2 regions of the Nesterenkonia sp. K-15-9-6 genome follow, and region 1 is predicted to be linked to the other one. Evidence: predicted binding sites of a transcription regulator. Region 1 holds the regulator's gene; the other holds the start of a gene.
The links. Region 1 encodes LexA, which represses DNA repair genes until DNA is damaged. Its sites were predicted from a motif close to TCGAACANNTGTTCGA; they were not measured.

Region 1 (8,373 bases):
GCATCTGGTCTTTCCTGGATCCCGAACTCGCCAGCTCCAACGCCTCCGACTCGTTGGTCATCGCCCAGGGGCTCACCGACCCGCGGCCCGCGCTGAGCATCTCGATGGGCAACCCGCACACGGTCGTCGCACTGTCCGCGGAGCAGGCGCTCGAGGACCTGGACCTGAACCAGGCGCCCCAGGTGGACCCGGTGCCGCCGGACGGGACCAATGTGGAGTTCGTCGTGCCGGCCGATCCTCTCGTCGTCGACGGCGAGGGACAGGTCCGCCTGCGCGTCCACGAGCGCGGCGTGGGAGAGACGCTGTCCTGCGGCACCGGTGCATGTGCGGCGGCCGCCGCCGTGCGGGTCTGGGCGGCCGAGGACGGCGTCGACACCTGGACCGTCCAGGTCCCCGGAGGGCGGCTGCGTGTGCGCTTCCTCTCCCGTGCCGACGGGGCGGAGGACGTGGAGCTCTCGGGCCCGGCAGAGAACGTCTACCGCGGCACCATCATCTGATCGTGCGGACTCGGGACGCGGGGGAGCGAGAAGGATGAGCGCTCACGGGAAGGCTCAGCCGCCGGTCCGCGTCACCCGCAGGAGGCGGAACCCCTTGTCCGTCTCTGGCCGGTCCGCGTCGAAGTCGTCGCCCACGGCGGCCAGCATCGAACGGATCCAGGTCAGCAGCGAATCGGCGCCGAGGTTCTTCTGCACGACCAGCCAGGCTTCGGCATCATCGGCCAGCCGGGGAAGCCACAGCTCCAGCAGTTCGTGCAGCACGGCCTTGCCCACCCTGATCGGGGGATTGGACCAGATGGTGTCGAACCGGACGCCCGCGGGCACCTGGTCAGGGGAGAGGACCTCCACGTTGTCCAGCCCGAGCCGCCGCGCGTTCTCCGCGCACAGCTCACGGGCCCGCTCGTTGACGTCCACAGCCCAGACGGCCGCCTCCGGCGAGCGGAGCGCCATCGTCAGGGCGATCGGCCCCCACCCGCAGCCGATGTCCAGCAGATGCCCTGCGGGAGCAGGGTCCGGGACGTGCTTGAGCAGTACGGCGGTGCCCTTGTCGATGCCCTCGGGAGAGAAGATGCCGCCGGCGGTGACCACCGAGACGGCACGGCCTGCCAGATCGACGTCGATCTCGCGCCGCTTCAGGGGGCCCGAGGGTGTGGAGGAGAAGTAGTGCTGTGAGCTCACCCGTCGATGCTATCTCCTGCACGGTCCAGGATTCGCTGTCCACCGTCAGAACCCGTAGAATGGAGCACCATGTGGATTATCTACCTCTGATGCTCCCGTGAGAGGCGGCCTGGCCGCCCACGGTCGAGCACGCGGACGACCCGGCACTCTGCGCTGACGCGGACAGTCGGCCCAGCCCGCGACCATCCGCCAGCATGATCATCCGCCCGGCCCCTCGGCGAGCTCCGTCGCGACGGCCCGGGACCACCACCTCTCGAATCCGCGCCCCACCAGCCGTCCCCGTGGTCGGCCCGCCGCAGGCGAACCCGCCGGGCGGCCCGGTCCGGGCGACCCTTCCACTGAGACGCCTCCACGACGACGGCTGCCCTGCGAAGCGACCAGGGCCTCGTCGTCCACAGATGGCACTGGTCGCTAGTGCCCCTGCACGGCCGCGCCGTAGGATGGAAGGACCCTCTGACGAGGGTGCGCCGGAGCCGAGATCCGGCATCGCGGGATCCGCCGCTGACCGGCGATCCCCTTGAGGAGACTATGACGAACACGCACCATGACAGCATCACACCCAGCACGGGCGACGAGGACCTGCAGCCCCAGGACCAGGCGGGCTCCGGCTCGGCGGCCGAGAGCGGGGACCAGGCATCCGTGGACGCCACCATCGAACGGATCCTGGCCGCCGACCAGGCACGCGCCGAGACGGTCGCCCGCTCGGGGCGGACCCGCTTCGTCGCCGACCCTGGGCATCGACGCGAGGACCAGGATGCGGAGCGGCGCCGCCGCTCCGTGCTGGAGGAACAGGCCCGTGAGCTCTCCGATCTGAGGACCGAGCACACCGGGGCCGACGGCGACCAGTTCGACCTGCTCGAGCGCCGGTCGCTGCGCCGCGTCGAGGGTCTCTCGACGGAGCTCGAAGACGTCACTGAGGTCGAGTATCGCCAGCTGCGCCTCGAACGCGTCGTGCTGGCAGGACTGTGGACTGAGGGCCCCATCGCCGAGGCGGAACACTCGCTGCGGGAGCTCGCCGCACTGGCGGAGACCGCCGGTTCCACCGTCCTGGACGGCTTCGTCCAGCGCCGCTCCACCCCGGACCCGGGGACATTCTTCGGCTCCGGCAAGGCAGAGGAGATCCGTCAGGCCGTCGCCGAACTGGGCGCGGACACCGTCGTCGTCGACTCCGAGCTCGCCCCCTCGCAGCGTCGTGGCCTCGAGGACATCGTCAAGGTCAAGGTCATCGACCGCACCGGCCTGATCCTGGACATCTTCGCCCAGCATGCCAAGTCTCGGGAGGGCAAGGCGCAGGTGGAGCTCGCCCAGCTGGAATACCTCCTGCCGCGTCTCCGCGGCTGGGGCGAGTCGATGTCCCGGCAGGCCGGTGGTCAGGTCGGCGGCGCCGGGGCCGGCATGGGCTCTCGCGGACCCGGTGAGACCAAGATCGAGCTGGACCGGCGCCGCATCAACACGCGCATGGCCAAGCTGCGCAAACAGATCGCTGGCATGAAGCCGGCCCGTGAGGCGAAGCGCGCCAATCGGAAGCGGCATGCCGTGCCGTCGGTGGCGATCGCCGGCTACACCAACGCCGGCAAGTCGTCCCTGCTGAACCGGCTCACCGATGCCGGCGTGATGGTGGAGAACGCCCTGTTCGCCACCCTGGACCCCACCACCCGCAAGGCCGTGACGCCGGACGGCATCGGCTACACGCTCTCGGACACGGTCGGGTTCGTGCGTCAGCTGCCCACTCAGCTGGTGGAGGCGTTCCGCTCCACGCTGGAGGAGGTCGCCGACGCCGACCTGATCCTCCACGTGGTCGATGCCTCGCATCCTGAGCCGGAGAGCCAGATCAGCGCGGTGCGCACCGTGCTTGCCGAGGTGGACGCCCACGAGGTCCCCGAGATCATCGTGCTGAACAAGGCAGACATGGCTGACGACGTCGTCGTCGACCGCATCCGACGGCGCGAGCCGCGGACCGTGCTGGTCTCGGCCCACACGGGTCAGGGCATCGATGAGCTGCGGCAGCTGATCAGCGAGTCGATCCCGCGGCCGGACGTGTCCCTGGAGCTGCTGGTGCCGTATGCAGCAGGAGACGTGGTCTCTCGACTGCATGAGGCGGATGCGGAGATTCTGAGCACCGAGTACCTGGCTGAGGGCACGCGCATGAGCGTGAAGGTGCGCCCGAGCCTCGCCGCGGAGCTGCAGGAGCATGTCATCGGCGGTGCCTCCGCGGCGACCGACGAGCCGGGCGCCGCGTGAGTCCGGAGGCGCCGACGACACAGTCCACCGGGCACCTGCGCTCCACGGAGCTGCTGGATCATGTGGTCTCCGCGATGGGCGGCGTGCACCGCGAAGGGCAGATGGACATGGCGCGGCACGTGAGCCACGCCCTGCGCCGGCGTCGTCACCTGCTCGTGCAGGCGGGCACCGGGACCGGCAAGTCGCTGGCCTACCTGGTGCCCGCTGTGGTGCACGCGTTGGAGGCGGACCGTCCGGTGCTGATCTCCACCGCGACGTTGGCGCTGCAGGCACAGATCATGGGCCGTGATCTGCCCCGACTGTTGGACCATCTGGGGGAGGAGCTGGAGGAGGAGGTCTCCATCGCCCTGGTCAAGGGACGGGCGAACTACCTGTGCCGGCACAAGCTGGACGGCGGGTTCCCCGACCAGGACGACGAGCAGGCGCTCTTCTCCTTCGGCGACGAGCCTGCCGTGGACTCCGTGCCGGAACCGGGTTCACGGCTGGGGCGTGAGATCGTGCGGCTGCGCGAATGGGCCGAAGAGACCTCCACGGGAGACCGAGACGACCTGCCTGAGGGCGTCTCGGACAAGGCGTGGCGTCAGGTCTCCGTCAATGCCGTCGACTGCATCGGTCCGCGGAAGTGCCCCATGGCGGCTGAGTGCTTCTCCGAGCTTGCGCGGGAGCAGGCTCAGGAGGCCGACATCGTGGTCACCAACCACGCCATGCTGGCCATCGACGCCTTCGAGGGGCTGCAGGTGCTGCCCGAGCACGACGCGGTGATCATCGATGAGGCCCATGAGCTGGCTGATCGCGTCACCTCGGCGGTCACAGCACAGCTCTCCGTCCAGATGATTCAGACGGCCGCGGCCACGCTGCGGCGTCACACCGCGCTCAGCGGCGAGGACCTGCAGGCGGCGGCCATCGCCGTCGACGCTGCCTTCCACGGCAAGGAGTCGGGGCTGCTGGCACGCGGCCTGGACGCCCAGCAGAGCCAGGCGTTGGAGATCACCCGCAACGCCGCCCGCACCGCGCTGTCTGACAGCAAGCCGTCCGGCGAGGCCGAGGCCGACACCGGACGCTCCACCGCACGGGCACGGGTCCAGGCGGTGCAGGAGACCGCTGAGCGCATGCTGAACTCCCGGGAGACGCCGGACGTCATCTGGCTGACCCGCCCGGGCAGCTTCAGCCCGGGCGTGGGATACCGCGAGGCAGACATCACGGAGCCGCCGATCCTGAACGTCGCACCGACGTCGGTGGCGGGTCGCCTGCGGGAGGGCCTCTTCGGAGAGCGCACGGTGGTGCTCACCTCCGCCACGCTGACCATCGGCGACAGCTTCGACCCGGTGGCGGGGTCACTCGGGCTGGGCGGGGAGAATGCCCCCGCCTGGGACGCCATCGACGTCGGCAGCCCTTTCGACTACCCGAAGCAGGGCGTGCTCTATGTGGCCAAGGACCTCCCCGCGCCGTCCTTGAAGACCGCTGATCGGCAGCGGGACGAGCTCGCCGGGCTCATCGAGGCGTCACGGGGCGCGACGCTGGCCCTGTTCTCCTCGCGCCGCGCCGCTGAAGAGGCCGCCGAGGAGCTGCGGGAACGCCTGGAGGTGCCGATTCTGTGTCAGGGTGACGCCACCATGTCGGCCCTGGTCCGCCAGTTCGCCGAGGATGAAGAGTCCTGTCTGTTCGGGACGATGAGCCTCTGGCAGGGGGTGGACGTCCCGGGCCGATCGTGCCGACTGGTGGCGATCGACCGCATCCCGTTCCCCCGACCCGACGATCCGCTGATGAGCGCCCGCACCCAGGAAGTGGCGCGCAACGGTGGAAACGGCTTCATGCAGGTCGCGGCCACGCACGCCGCCACCCGGCTGGCTCAGGGGGCTGGGCGACTGATCCGCAGCGCCGAGGACCGGGGCGTGCTGGCGATCCTGGACTCTCGCCTGGCCACCGCACGGTACGGCGGCTTCCTGAAGAAGTCCATGCCGGAGTTCTGGCCCACTGTCGACGGAGACGTCGCGCGAGGGGCACTGCGGCGGCTCGCCGGCCAGGGGCTCGATCCGAGCGCCTGACTGGCGTCCTCGTGCGCAGAAGGACACAGAAGGAGGTCGCCGACCGTACGGTCGGCGCCCCTCCTTCTGTGCGGGCCTGCCGGATGGTCTCCGGGCGGCGCTGGGGGCCGTGAGGGTGCCTGGTCTCGAGGCTGCGTGGCTCAGAGGCTCCGCAGTACGGTGACGACCTTGCCCATGATGGTGGCCTGATCCCCGAGGATCGGCTCATAGCTGCGGTTCTGCGGGAGCAGCCACTGATGCCCGTCGCGCCGCCGGAGAGTCTTCACGGTCGCCTCATCATCGAGCAGGGCGGCGACGATGTCTCCGTTCTCGGCCGTGTGCTGGCGACGCACCACCACCCAGTCGTCCTCGAAGATGCCGGCCTCGATCATCGAGTCGCCGCGTACCTGGAGCATGAACAGCTCACCTTCGCCGGTGAGCTGGCGAGGCAGCGGCATGACGTCCTCGACCTGCTGCTCGGCCAGGATGGGACCACCTGCAGCGATGCGACCGACCACCGGAATGTCGGTCGTCCGGCTGTCCGTCTGCTCGCGGTAGGCGTCGAGATCGACGACCGCACCGTCATCGGAGGCCTGACGTGCCGGGGAAGAGCTCGGGGGAGGGAACGCCGGCTCGTCCGCAGCGATGAGGCGGCCTGAGGAATCACGGATGACTTCCATGGCGCGCGGCTTGCCGGGCACCCGACGCAGGTAGCCCATCTGCTGCAGGCGGGCGAGCTGATGCGTCACAGAGGACAGCGAGGCGAGCCCGCAGGCGTCGCCGATCTCACGCATCGACGGGGGGTATCCACGCTCTGCGAGGGCCTCCTGGATGACGTCGACGATGCCGCGCTGCCGGTCGGTGAGCCGGGGCGCGGCGTCCCCCGGTGTCTCCGTCGGCTGGGAATCCTCGGCTGGTCGCTTGTCCACGGCCATCTCTCACGCCTCTCTCCGCAGGGTCTGGTCCCGTCGTCCGCTCGTCATGTCAGAGGGTCCTGGTGGAATCTCCTGCATGGACATCCGGTCGAACATCGCATCCGAAACTCGGTTCGAACATGTGTCTCAGGCTACGGGATCCGGACGGCCGAGACCAGCATATTCGAACGCATGTCTGGTGCCCGGTCGAACATCTGTGCTAGAAATAGAAAACATCTTCGAATCCATGCCGAGACGAGATTCCGCACGAGAGAGGTCCTTCCCCATGCGTCACTCGCACACCTCCTTCACCACCTCCGCGGCCGGACAGGCCTACGTCGCCTCTTCCGCCGGTGCACCAGGACGTCTCAACCTCACCCGGCGAGGCCGCCTGGTGATCCTCGGGGTTCCCGCGCTGACGCTGCTCGTCGCCGCCTTGGTGGGCGTGGCGCTCTTGGTGGGCAGCTTCGTCAACATGGCGCAGGCCACCAGCCATGGGGCGCCGGGAGTCGCCGCTGTCGAAGTCACGGTGGCACCCGGGGACACCCTCTGGAGCGTGGCCTCGGGCCTGGGTACCGGGGAGGACACCCAGGTGCTGATCACGCAGATCGCTGAGCTCAATGATCTGACCAGCTCCGAGATCCATCCCGGGCAGACGCTGTACGTTCCGGTGGCGGACTGAGGTCGCGCCCGGTGGACGCGTTCTGCTCCGGCGGAGATCACTCGCGGCTCCGTGGGCGATCAGAGCCGAGCGGGACGGAGCAGGTCGGAGCAGGACAGTGCGGGTCGGAGCAGGACAGAGATGACGCGGTGGGACGGGAGCGCCGTGACGGCGCCGCAGCGCCACGGCTCCGATGAGTAGGATAGACGCGTGATTCCTCCCCAGAACGGCGTCGGCGGATCCACGTCGACGGCCGGCCTCAGCAGATCAGAGCGCCTGGCGCGCCTGCCGCTCCGCGAGGAGCTGCGCGGCCAGGAGCCCTACGGCGCGCCGCAGCTGCCGGTGTGGGCCATGCTCAACGTCAACGAGACCACCTATGACGTCCCCGCTGATGTCGTGGACGCCATCACCAAGGAAGTCAGGCATGCGGCTCAGACGCTGAATCGATACCCGGATCGGGAGTTCACCCGTCTGCGGGAGAAGCTCGCCGAGTACCTGGCCCATGGGCTGACCGCCGAGCACATCTGGGCGGCCAACGGCTCCAATGAGATCATGCAGCACATCCTGCAGGCCTTCGCCGGTCCGGGTCGCTCCGTGATGGCCTTCCCTCCCACCTATTCGATGTACCCCCTCTATGCGCGAGGCACCTACAGCCGGTACATCGCAGGGACCCGGGGCGAGGACTTCACCCAGGGCGCGGAGGACGTGGCCCGGCAGATTCGAGAGCACCGGCCTGACGTGGTCATCCTCTGCTCGCCGAACAATCCCACGGGCACGGCGCTGGGGCTCGACGTCGTCGAGGCGGCCTACGATGCCGCCGTCGAGGGTGGCACCATGGTGGTCGTCGACGAGGCCTACGGTGAGTTCCGGCAGAGCGGCACTCCGTCCGCGCTGGAGCTCCTGCCCGGGCGTGAACGGCTCATCGTCTCCCGCACCATGTCCAAGGCCTTCGCCCTGGCCGGCGGGAGGCTGGGTTACCTGGCCGCGGCCGAGGAGGTCACCGACGCGCTGCGGCTGGTGCGCCTGCCCTACCACCTGTCGGCGATCACCCAGGCCGCGGCCGAGGCGGCCCTGGATCACAGCGAGGCGCTGATGGCCAATGTGGAGCGGATCAAGACTCAGCGTGATCGCATCGTCGACACGTTGACGCGGTACGGGCTCAGCCCCGCCCCGTCAGACGCGAACTTCGTGTTCTTCGGCGGGCTCGAGGACGAGAAGGCCGCGTGGCAGCATCTGCTGGACGACGGCATCCTCATCCGCGATGTCGGCATCCCCGGCCACCTGCGGGTCACCGCGGGCACCGAGGAGGAGACCACCGCCTTCCTGGAGTCCCTGGCTCGGCATCTCGGCCGCTGAGA
Region 2 (8,373 bases), on a different contig from region 1:
CGAGCCAGCCCACTCCGTTCTTGCCGCGGTAGAGTCGCCCGTCCCGGCTGCGGGTGCCCTCCGGGTAGATCCCGACGCCGTGGCCCGAGGCGGCGATGTCTCCCAGCTGGTGCAGCGCCTCCACGCTCGCCGACTTCTTCTGCCGCTCCACCGGCACGGACCCGACCGACTCGAAGAAGATCTTCATGGCCCGTCCCTTGATCCCGGGCTGCGTGAAGTACTCAGCCTTGGCGAAGAAGCTCACGGGCCGCGGGAAGATCGCCTGGATCAGCACCGAGTCCAGGAACGACAGGTGATTGCTGGCGACGACGAAGCCCCCCTCGGCAGGGACCTTCTCCAGCCCGGTGATCGTGGGGCGACAGGTAAGCTTCACGTAGGCGGAGAACGCCTTGCGGATCGCATCGTGGGTGACCACGCGCTTCGGGGCGGGCGCGGTGGGGTCTGTGCTCACGTGCTGATCCTTCGAGTCGCCGGGCGCAGGGCGCCGTCTGTGCTGGGCCGCGGTTCAGTGTACCCGGTGCGAGGCCCGTCACGGCCACCGCCTCGGCCCTGCGCGCAGGTCACCGGGCGGGAGCGGCTGCTGTGCCGCCGCCACCCTCCGCCCGGGCGTCGCCCGGGCGCCGTCCGCCCGCAGGACGGGGTCGATCAGAGCAGATGCCCCAGGAAGCGACCCGTGTGCGAACCGGTGTGGTCCGCCTGCGCGGCGACGGCCTCGGGAGTCCCCTCCGCGACGATCCTTCCGCCGCCTGTGCCCCCTTCTGGCCCGAGGTCGATGATCCAGTCGGCAGACTTGATGACGTCCAGGTTGTGCTCGATGGTCACCACGGTGTTGCCCTTGTCCACCAGGCTCTGCAGGACGCCGAGCAGCTTGCGGATGTCCTCGAAGTGCAGGCCAGTGGTGGGCTCGTCCAGGACGTAGATGCTGCGGCCCTTGGACCTCTTCTGGAGCTCCGAGGCGAGCTTCACTCGCTGGGCCTCACCGCCGGAGAGCGTGGTCGCGGCCTGACCCAGGCGCACGTACCCGAGGCCCACGTCCACCAGCGTGGTGAGGTGCCGGGCGATGGGCGCGAACGCGGAGAAGAACTCTGCGGCCTCCTCGATCGGCATGTCGAGGACCTCGGCGATGTTCTTCCCCTTGTAGTGCACCTCGAGCGTCTCGCGGTTGTACCGCGCCCCTTGGCAGACCTCACACGGCACGTAGACGTCCGGCAGGAAGTTCATCTCGATCTTCAGGGTGCCGTCGCCGGAGCAGGCCTCGCAGCGGCCCCCCTTGATGTTGAAGGAGAACCGTCCCGGCTGGTATCCGCGGGTCTTGGACTCCTGCGTCTCGGCGAACAGCTTCCGGATGTGGTCGAAGACGCCGGTGTAGGTGGCCGGGTTGGACCGCGGGGTGCGGCCGATGGGGCTCTGGTCGACGTGGATGACCTTGTCGAGATGGTCCACTCCGTCGATGCGACGGTGCCGCCCCGGCACCTGCCGGGCGTTGTTGAGCCTGTTGGCCAGCGACTTGTAGAGGATCTCGTTGATCAGGGTGGACTTCCCGGAGCCCGAGACTCCGGTGACGGCCAGGAAGACGCCCAGCGGGATGTCCACGCTGACGTCGGCGAGGTTGTTCTCATGGGCGTAGACGATGCGCAGGCTGCGCTGGGGGTCCACGGGGCGCCGCGACGGCGGCACGGCGATCGCGCGCCGACCGGCCAGATAGTCGCCGGTGATGGACTCCTCATTGGCCTTGAGGCCCTCCACGGATCCGGAGTGCACGATCCGTCCGCCGCGCTCTCCGGCTCCCGGACCGATGTCGACGACCCAGTCGGCCTCGCCGATGGTGTCCTCGTCATGCTCCACGACGATCAGGGTGTTGCCCAGGTCCCTGAGACGCGTGAGCGTCTGGATGAGTCGGGTGTTGTCGCGCTGGTGCAGACCGATCGAGGGCTCGTCGAGCACATAGAGCACACCCACCAGCCCGGAGCCGATCTGCGTGGCCAGCCGGATGCGCTGCGCCTCGCCGCCGGAGAGCGTGCCGGCCGCCCGCTCCAGGTTCAGGTATCCCAGGCCCACGTCCAGCAGGAAGTTCAGCCGCGCCAGGATCTCCTTGAGCACCTGCTCGGCGATGGTCGCATCTCTGGCGGAGAGGCTCAGACCCGAGAAGAACGCCACGATCTCGTCCAGCGGGCTGCGGGAGACCTCGGCGATGGACCGACCTTCGATCAGGACGGACAGTGAGGCGGGGTTCAGGCGCTGCCCGTCGCAGTCCGGACACGGCACCTGACGCATGTACTGCTCGTAATGGTCCCGGGCGTTGTCCGACTCCGTCTCCTCGTACTTGCGATGGATGTAGGAGAGCACGCCTTCGAAACCAGTGGAGTACTTCCGCTCTCGGCCGAAGCGATTCCGATACTGGACGACCACCTTGTGGTTCCGCCCGTGCAGCAACGCCTTCCGGGCCTTCTTGGGAAGCTCTCGCCAGGGGACGTCCAGGGAGAAGTCGAGGTCTTCGGCCAGCGCGCGGATGAGCCGCAGCCAGTACTCACTGGAGGCCTTCCCCCGGTTCCAGGGGGCGATCGCTCCGTCGGCCAGGGAGAGCGTGTCGTCCGGAATGACCAGCTCCTCGTCCACCTCGAGCCGAGAGCCGATGCCCGAGCAGGTCTGGCAGGCGCCGAAGGGCGAGTTGAAGGAGAAGGAACGCGGCTCGATCTCATCGATCGACAGCGGATGCTCATTGGGGCAGGCCAGGTTCTCGGAGAAGCTGCGCAGCTTGGGGCCTTCGAGGCCGTCCGGCACCTTCTCGGGGTTCTCCGGCGAGCCGTCCTCCGCCAGGTCGACCAGGTCGATCACCACTCGTCCTTCTGCCAGACGCAGAGCAGTCTCGATCGAATCGGTGAGCCGCTGGCGCATGCCCTCCCGGATGACCAGGCGGTCGATGACCACGTCGATGTGGTGCTTGATCTGCTTCTCGAGCACCGGTGGGTCGTTGAGCTGGATCTGCTCGCCGTCCACCACGGCCCGGGCGAAGCCCTGTCCGGCCAGGTCTCGGAAGAGGTCCTTGAACTCGCCCTTGCGCCCGCGCACGACCGGCGCCAGGACCTGGAAGCGGGCTCCCACCGGCAGGTCCAGGATCTGGTCCACGATCTGCTGAGGGGTCTGCCGCTCGATCCGCTCTCCACACACGGGGCAGTGCGGAACGCCGATGCGGGCCCAGAGCAGACGCAGATAGTCATGGATCTCGGTGACGGTTCCGACCGTCGACCGCGGGTTCCGCGAGGTCGACTTCTGATCGATGGAGACCGCCGGCGACAGCCCCTCGATGAAGTCGACGTCGGGCTTGTCCACCCGCCCGAGGAACATGCGCGCGTACGCCGAGAGCGACTCGACGTACCGCCGCTGCCCCTCGGCGAAGATGGTGTCGAACGCCAAGGAGGACTTCCCCGAGCCGGAGAGGCCGGTGAAGACGATGAAGGCGTTGCGCGGAAGCTCCACGGCCACGTCGTGCAGGTTGTGCTCCCGGGCCCCCTGGACGACGATGCGGTCCGCCTCGGCGCGACCCACGGTGCCGTTGGCGCCGGACTTCCGGCGCGCACCCCGGCTGTAGTAGTCGTCGACGGATTCGATCACGGCGCCGTCGATCGCGGCAACTGGCTCAGACACGCGCACCAGTGTATGCCCGCACCTTCGATCGAACAAATATTCGATCACCCGGGCCGTTCGCCGGCCGCACGGACCCGGATGGCAGGATGGAGGCGTGACGACCCGCCCCACCTCCCCCGCCCTGCAGGACGACGAGCCCTCCGCAGACGACGGCGCTCCCCTCGTCCTCTTCGACCTTGACGGCACCCTCGTGGACCCCGCCGGTTCGATCACCGGCGGCATCGCCGCGGCCCTGGCCGCGCACGGGATCGACGTGCCCGACCAGCCCACGCTGGAGGGCATGGTCGGCCCGCCGCTCGCCGCCAGCCTGCTGTCCCTGCCGGGCGTGACCACCGAGATGCTGCCGGGCCTCGTGGCGCACTATCGAGCCGGCTACCTCGCCCACGGCATGGCGGCCTCCAAGGTCTACCCCGGACTCCGGCAGCTCCTGGCCGACCTGCGGAAGGCAGGCGTCGCCCTGGCGGTGGCCACCTCGAAGCCGCAGCCGCTGGCGGAGCGACTGCTCGAGGTCCAGGGCCTGGCGGGCGCCGTCGACGTCGTCGCAGGCTCGGATCCGGACGAGACCGTGCCCCATGCCGGCAAGGCGCCGATCCTCGCGGCCGCGCTGAGGGACGTGGCCCGCGCCTCGGACCGCGATCCGAGCGGCGGCCCCTCTCGGCCCCGAGCGGCGATGGTCGGGGATCGGATCTTCGACGTCGAGGGCGCCCAGGCCCATGGGATCCCCTGTGTCGGCGTGCGGTGGGGCAGCGCCCCGGCCGGGGAGCTCGAACAGGCCGGCGCCGACGTCGTGGTCGACGACGCGCAGGGGCTCCGAGATGCACTCGAGCACCTTCTTGATGTGCCGCTCGGGGACAGCGCAGCGAGGCCGGCCCCCAGCCTGACTCAGGACTCGACCCACAGCGCAGCCGAGGATCCGGCCGAGGGCTCGGCATCGCCATGGCGTCTGATCGACAGCAGACCATAGACTGTCACCCATGGCCACCGACAGCTCTCTGATCCATGACCTTCCGGCGATCACCGTCCGCCGCGTCGCGGTCTCCGAGATGAGCAACAACGTCTACCTGCTCACCGCGAAGAAGTCCGGGGTCCAGGTGCTCATCGACGCCGCCGACGACGTCCCGGCGATCCGCGCGATGCTGGCCGAAGCCGCCGTCGACACCCCCTGCGCGCCGCAGCTGCGCGCCGTGCTCACCACGCATCGTCACTGGGACCACATCCGCGCGCTGCCCGAGCTCGCCGCCGACGTGGAGACGGTCGCGGGACAGGACGACGCCGGTGCGATCGAGGAGGCCGAAGGCGTGCGGATCGACCGTCGGGTCGACCACGGCGACCTGGTGCAGTATGACGGCATCGCGCTGGACGTCATCCAGCTGCGCGGCCACACCCCTGGTTCGGTGGCCTTCGTGTACCCCGTCGAAGACGGCCCCACCCACATCTTCACCGGAGACTCGCTGTTCCCCGGCGGCGTCGGAAAGACCTGGAGCGCAGAGGACTTCCGCACGCTGATCGACGACGTCGAGGCGCGGCTCTTCGCGGCCTTCCCGGACGACACCGTCATCCACCCCGGACATGGCGACCCCACGACGCTGGGCGCGGAACGGCCCGAGCTCGCCGCGTGGCGGGAGCGCGGCTGGTAGTGGCGGCCCTGCGACTCGACTCCCTGCGTCCTGTCCCCGCTGCGGACGGCATCCCCGACCCCGAGAGCCTCGTCGAGGCCTTCACCGGATGGACCGCCCAGCGTGGGATCACCCTCTACCCCGCCCAGGAGGACGCTGTCCTGGAGCTCGCGGACCGGCGGCACGTCATCATGGCCACCCCGACCGGCTCCGGGAAGTCCCTGGTGGCCACGGCCGCCCACTTCTTCGCCCTGTGCCGCGGCGAACGCAGCGTCTACACCGCTCCGATCAAGGCGCTCGTCTCCGAGAAGTTCTTCGCGCTCGTGGAGATCTTCGGCGCGGAGAACGTCGGGATGGTGACCGGAGACTCGGCGGTCAACGCCCACGCCCCGATCATCTGCTGCACGGCGGAGATCCTGGCCAACGAAGCTCTGCGCGACGGCACGGAGGCCGACGTCGGGCCCGTCATCATGGACGAGTTCCACTTCTATGCGGACCCCCAGCGCGGATGGGCCTGGCAGGTGCCCCTGCTGGAGCTTCCCCAGGCCCAGTTCCTGCTGATGTCCGCCACCCTCGGCGACACCAGCCGCTTCGAGCGCCGCATCGCCGAGCGGACCGGCCGAGACGTCGTCACCGTCTCCTCGGTCCAGCGTCCGGTGCCGCTGCACTTCGAGTACTCCACCACGCCGCTGCAGCACAAGCTCGAGGACCTCGTCGCCGACGGACAGGCGCCGGTCTACGTGGTGCACTTCTCCCAGCGCGAGGCCGCGGAACGTGCCGCCGGGCTCGCCTCGCTGAACGTGGCCGGCAAGGAGGACCGGGAGCGCATCCGGCAGCGTCTGGAGACCTTCCGCTTCGCCAAGGGGTACGGCAAGGTGCTCAATCGGCTGCTGCGGTCCGGCATCGGCGTCCACCATGCCGGGATGCTCCCCAAGTACCGGCGCCTCGTGGAGCAGCTCGCCCAGGACGGGCTGCTGAAGGTCATCTGCGGCACCGACACCCTCGGCGTCGGCATCAACGTGCCCATCCGCACCGTAGTGCTCACCGCCCTGAGCAAGTACGACGGCGAGCGGACGCGCCAGCTCAACGCCCGTGAGTTCCACCAGATCGCCGGACGGGCGGGGCGCGCCGGCTTCGACACCGAGGGCCGGGTGGTCGTGCAGGCCCCCGAGCATGTCATCGAGAACGAGCAGGCGCTGCGCAAGGCGCGGGCCAAGCACGGGGACGACGAGAAGAAGGTCGCCCAGGCGGTCCGCTCCACGGGGAAGAAGAAGCCGCCCGACGGCTTCGTCTCCTGGTCGGAGAAGTCCTTCGACCGACTCGTGGAGGCGACGCCGGAGCCGATGGTCTCACGCATGCAGATCAGCTATGCGATGGTGCTGCAGCTCCTGCAACGCCCTGAGGACCCGATCCTGGCCATGCGTCGGCTCATCCGCGGCTCCGACGAGACCCCGGCCCGGCAGGCGATCCTCCAGCGGCGGGCGCTGCAGATCCTGCGGGAGCTGCTCACCGCTGGCGTGCTGGAGCGACTGGAGGCTCCCGACGAGGACGGGCGCACAGTGGACCTGACGCTCGACCTGCAGGACGACTTCGCGCTGAACCAGCCGCTGGCCCCCTTCGCCGTCGCCGCGCTGGAGCTCCTGGACCCGGAGTCGGAGACCTACGCCCTGGACGTCATCTCCGTGATCGAGGCGATCCTGGAGACTCCGTATCAGGTGACCGGCGCCCAGGTGAAGAAGCTCAAGTCCGAGAAGATCGGTGAGCTGAAGGCCGAGGGTGTGGACTATGTGGAACGGATGCGCATCCTCGATGAGATGACCCATCCCCAGCCGCTGGGCGAGCTGCTGACCCAGCAGTTCGAGGTGTATCGGACCTCGGCGCCCTGGGTGGGCGACCATGAGCTGTCGCCCAAGGCTGTCGTACGGGACATGGTCGAGCGGGCCTTCGGCTTCGTCGACATGGTCAACCACTATCAGCTCACCCGCTCGGAGGGAGTGCTGCTGCGGTATCTCACCGACGCCTACAAGGCGCTGCGCCAGACCGTGCCGCAGCAGAAGGTGACCGAGACGCTGGAGGATCTGGTCGAGTGGCTCGGCGAGATGATCCGCCAGACCGACAACTCGCTGCTCGAGGAGTGGGAGCGGCTGGCCTCCGGGGCCGAGGACTCCACGGCGGAGGATCTCGAGCTCAGTGCCGAGGCGCCGGCAGAACCGGAGGGCGTGACCCACAATGTGCGGGCCTTCCGCGTGATGGTGCGCAACGCGATGTTCCTGCGGGCCGAGCTCTTCGCCCAGGAGAAGGAGCAGCAGCTCGAGCAGCTCGACGGGGACTCCGGGTGGGACGCCGAACGGTGGGGGAAGGCCATGGACACGTTCTTCGACGTCTACGACGATGTGTTCACCGATGCTTCCTCCCGCGGCCCGGCGCTCATCCGCATCGATGAGTCGCCGGAGGGCCGCCCGGGCTTCTGGCGGGCGGTGCAGGTCCTCGACGACGCCGACGGCAATCACGACTGGGCGATCCACGCCTGGATCGATCTGGCCTCCTCCGACGAGGTCGGCGCCCCGGTGGTGCTGGTCGATCACGTCGGCGAGGTCCACCACGAGCCGGCAGCCTGACCGTCGTCGCAGCCCACCAGTCCGGCGGGATGACCTCCGGCTGTGCCGTGTGCCACACTTGATCCGCGGTGGGAGCTGACCACCTCGCCCGAGTCAGCTCCCATCGTCCCACCTCAGCGGCAGAGCACCGCTGAGGAGCCCCACGACGACGCACGCCCGGCCAGCCGACAGAGCGGGACCGGCCAGCAGAGAGAGACAGCATGACCTTGACGTCTTCCCCTGTCCGCACCCTCCTCGACGGCACCCGCCTGACGGAGCACCGGCTGCGGGTCCCCCTGGACCACGCGGCCCCCGACGGTGAAGGCCTCGACCTGTTCGCCCGTGAGTTCGTCACGCCGGAGGCCGCCGCCCGTGGTGAGGACCACGTGGCCCGGATGCCCTGGCTGCTGTTTCTGCAGGGCGGGCCCGGCGGCAAGGGCACCCGTCCGGCGCGGACCCCGGCGTGGATGCAGGAGGCCGGCAGCCGCTTCCGCATCCTGATGCTGGACCAGCGA

Region 2: a site for LexA is predicted at 3,674-3,689, ahead of uvrA (excinuclease ABC subunit UvrA). Genes of this name have one in related genera too.

Annotation. Positions count from the first base shown of each region.
Region 1 is NZ_JBQYEY010000016.1:14,008-22,380, reverse strand. Features, by position in the region: gene dapF (diaminopimelate epimerase) at 1-497, shown strand, start outside; gene SD455_RS10955 (class I SAM-dependent methyltransferase) at 552-1,175, opposite strand; gene hflX (GTPase HflX) at 1,704-3,416, shown strand; gene SD455_RS10945 (ATP-dependent DNA helicase) at 3,413-5,461, shown strand; gene lexA (transcriptional repressor LexA) at 5,602-6,375, opposite strand; gene SD455_RS10935 (LysM peptidoglycan-binding domain-containing protein) at 6,641-7,036, shown strand; gene SD455_RS10930 (histidinol-phosphate transaminase) at 7,226-8,371, shown strand.
Region 2 is NZ_JBQYEY010000028.1:6,896-15,268, reverse strand. Features, by position in the region: gene SD455_RS14160 (lysophospholipid acyltransferase family protein) at 1-415, opposite strand, end outside; gene uvrA (excinuclease ABC subunit UvrA) at 646-3,546, opposite strand; gene SD455_RS14150 (HAD hydrolase-like protein) at 3,740-4,609, shown strand; gene SD455_RS14145 (MBL fold metallo-hydrolase) at 4,620-5,282, shown strand; gene SD455_RS14140 (DEAD/DEAH box helicase) at 5,291-7,879, shown strand; gene SD455_RS14135 (alpha/beta fold hydrolase) at 8,080-8,373, shown strand, end outside.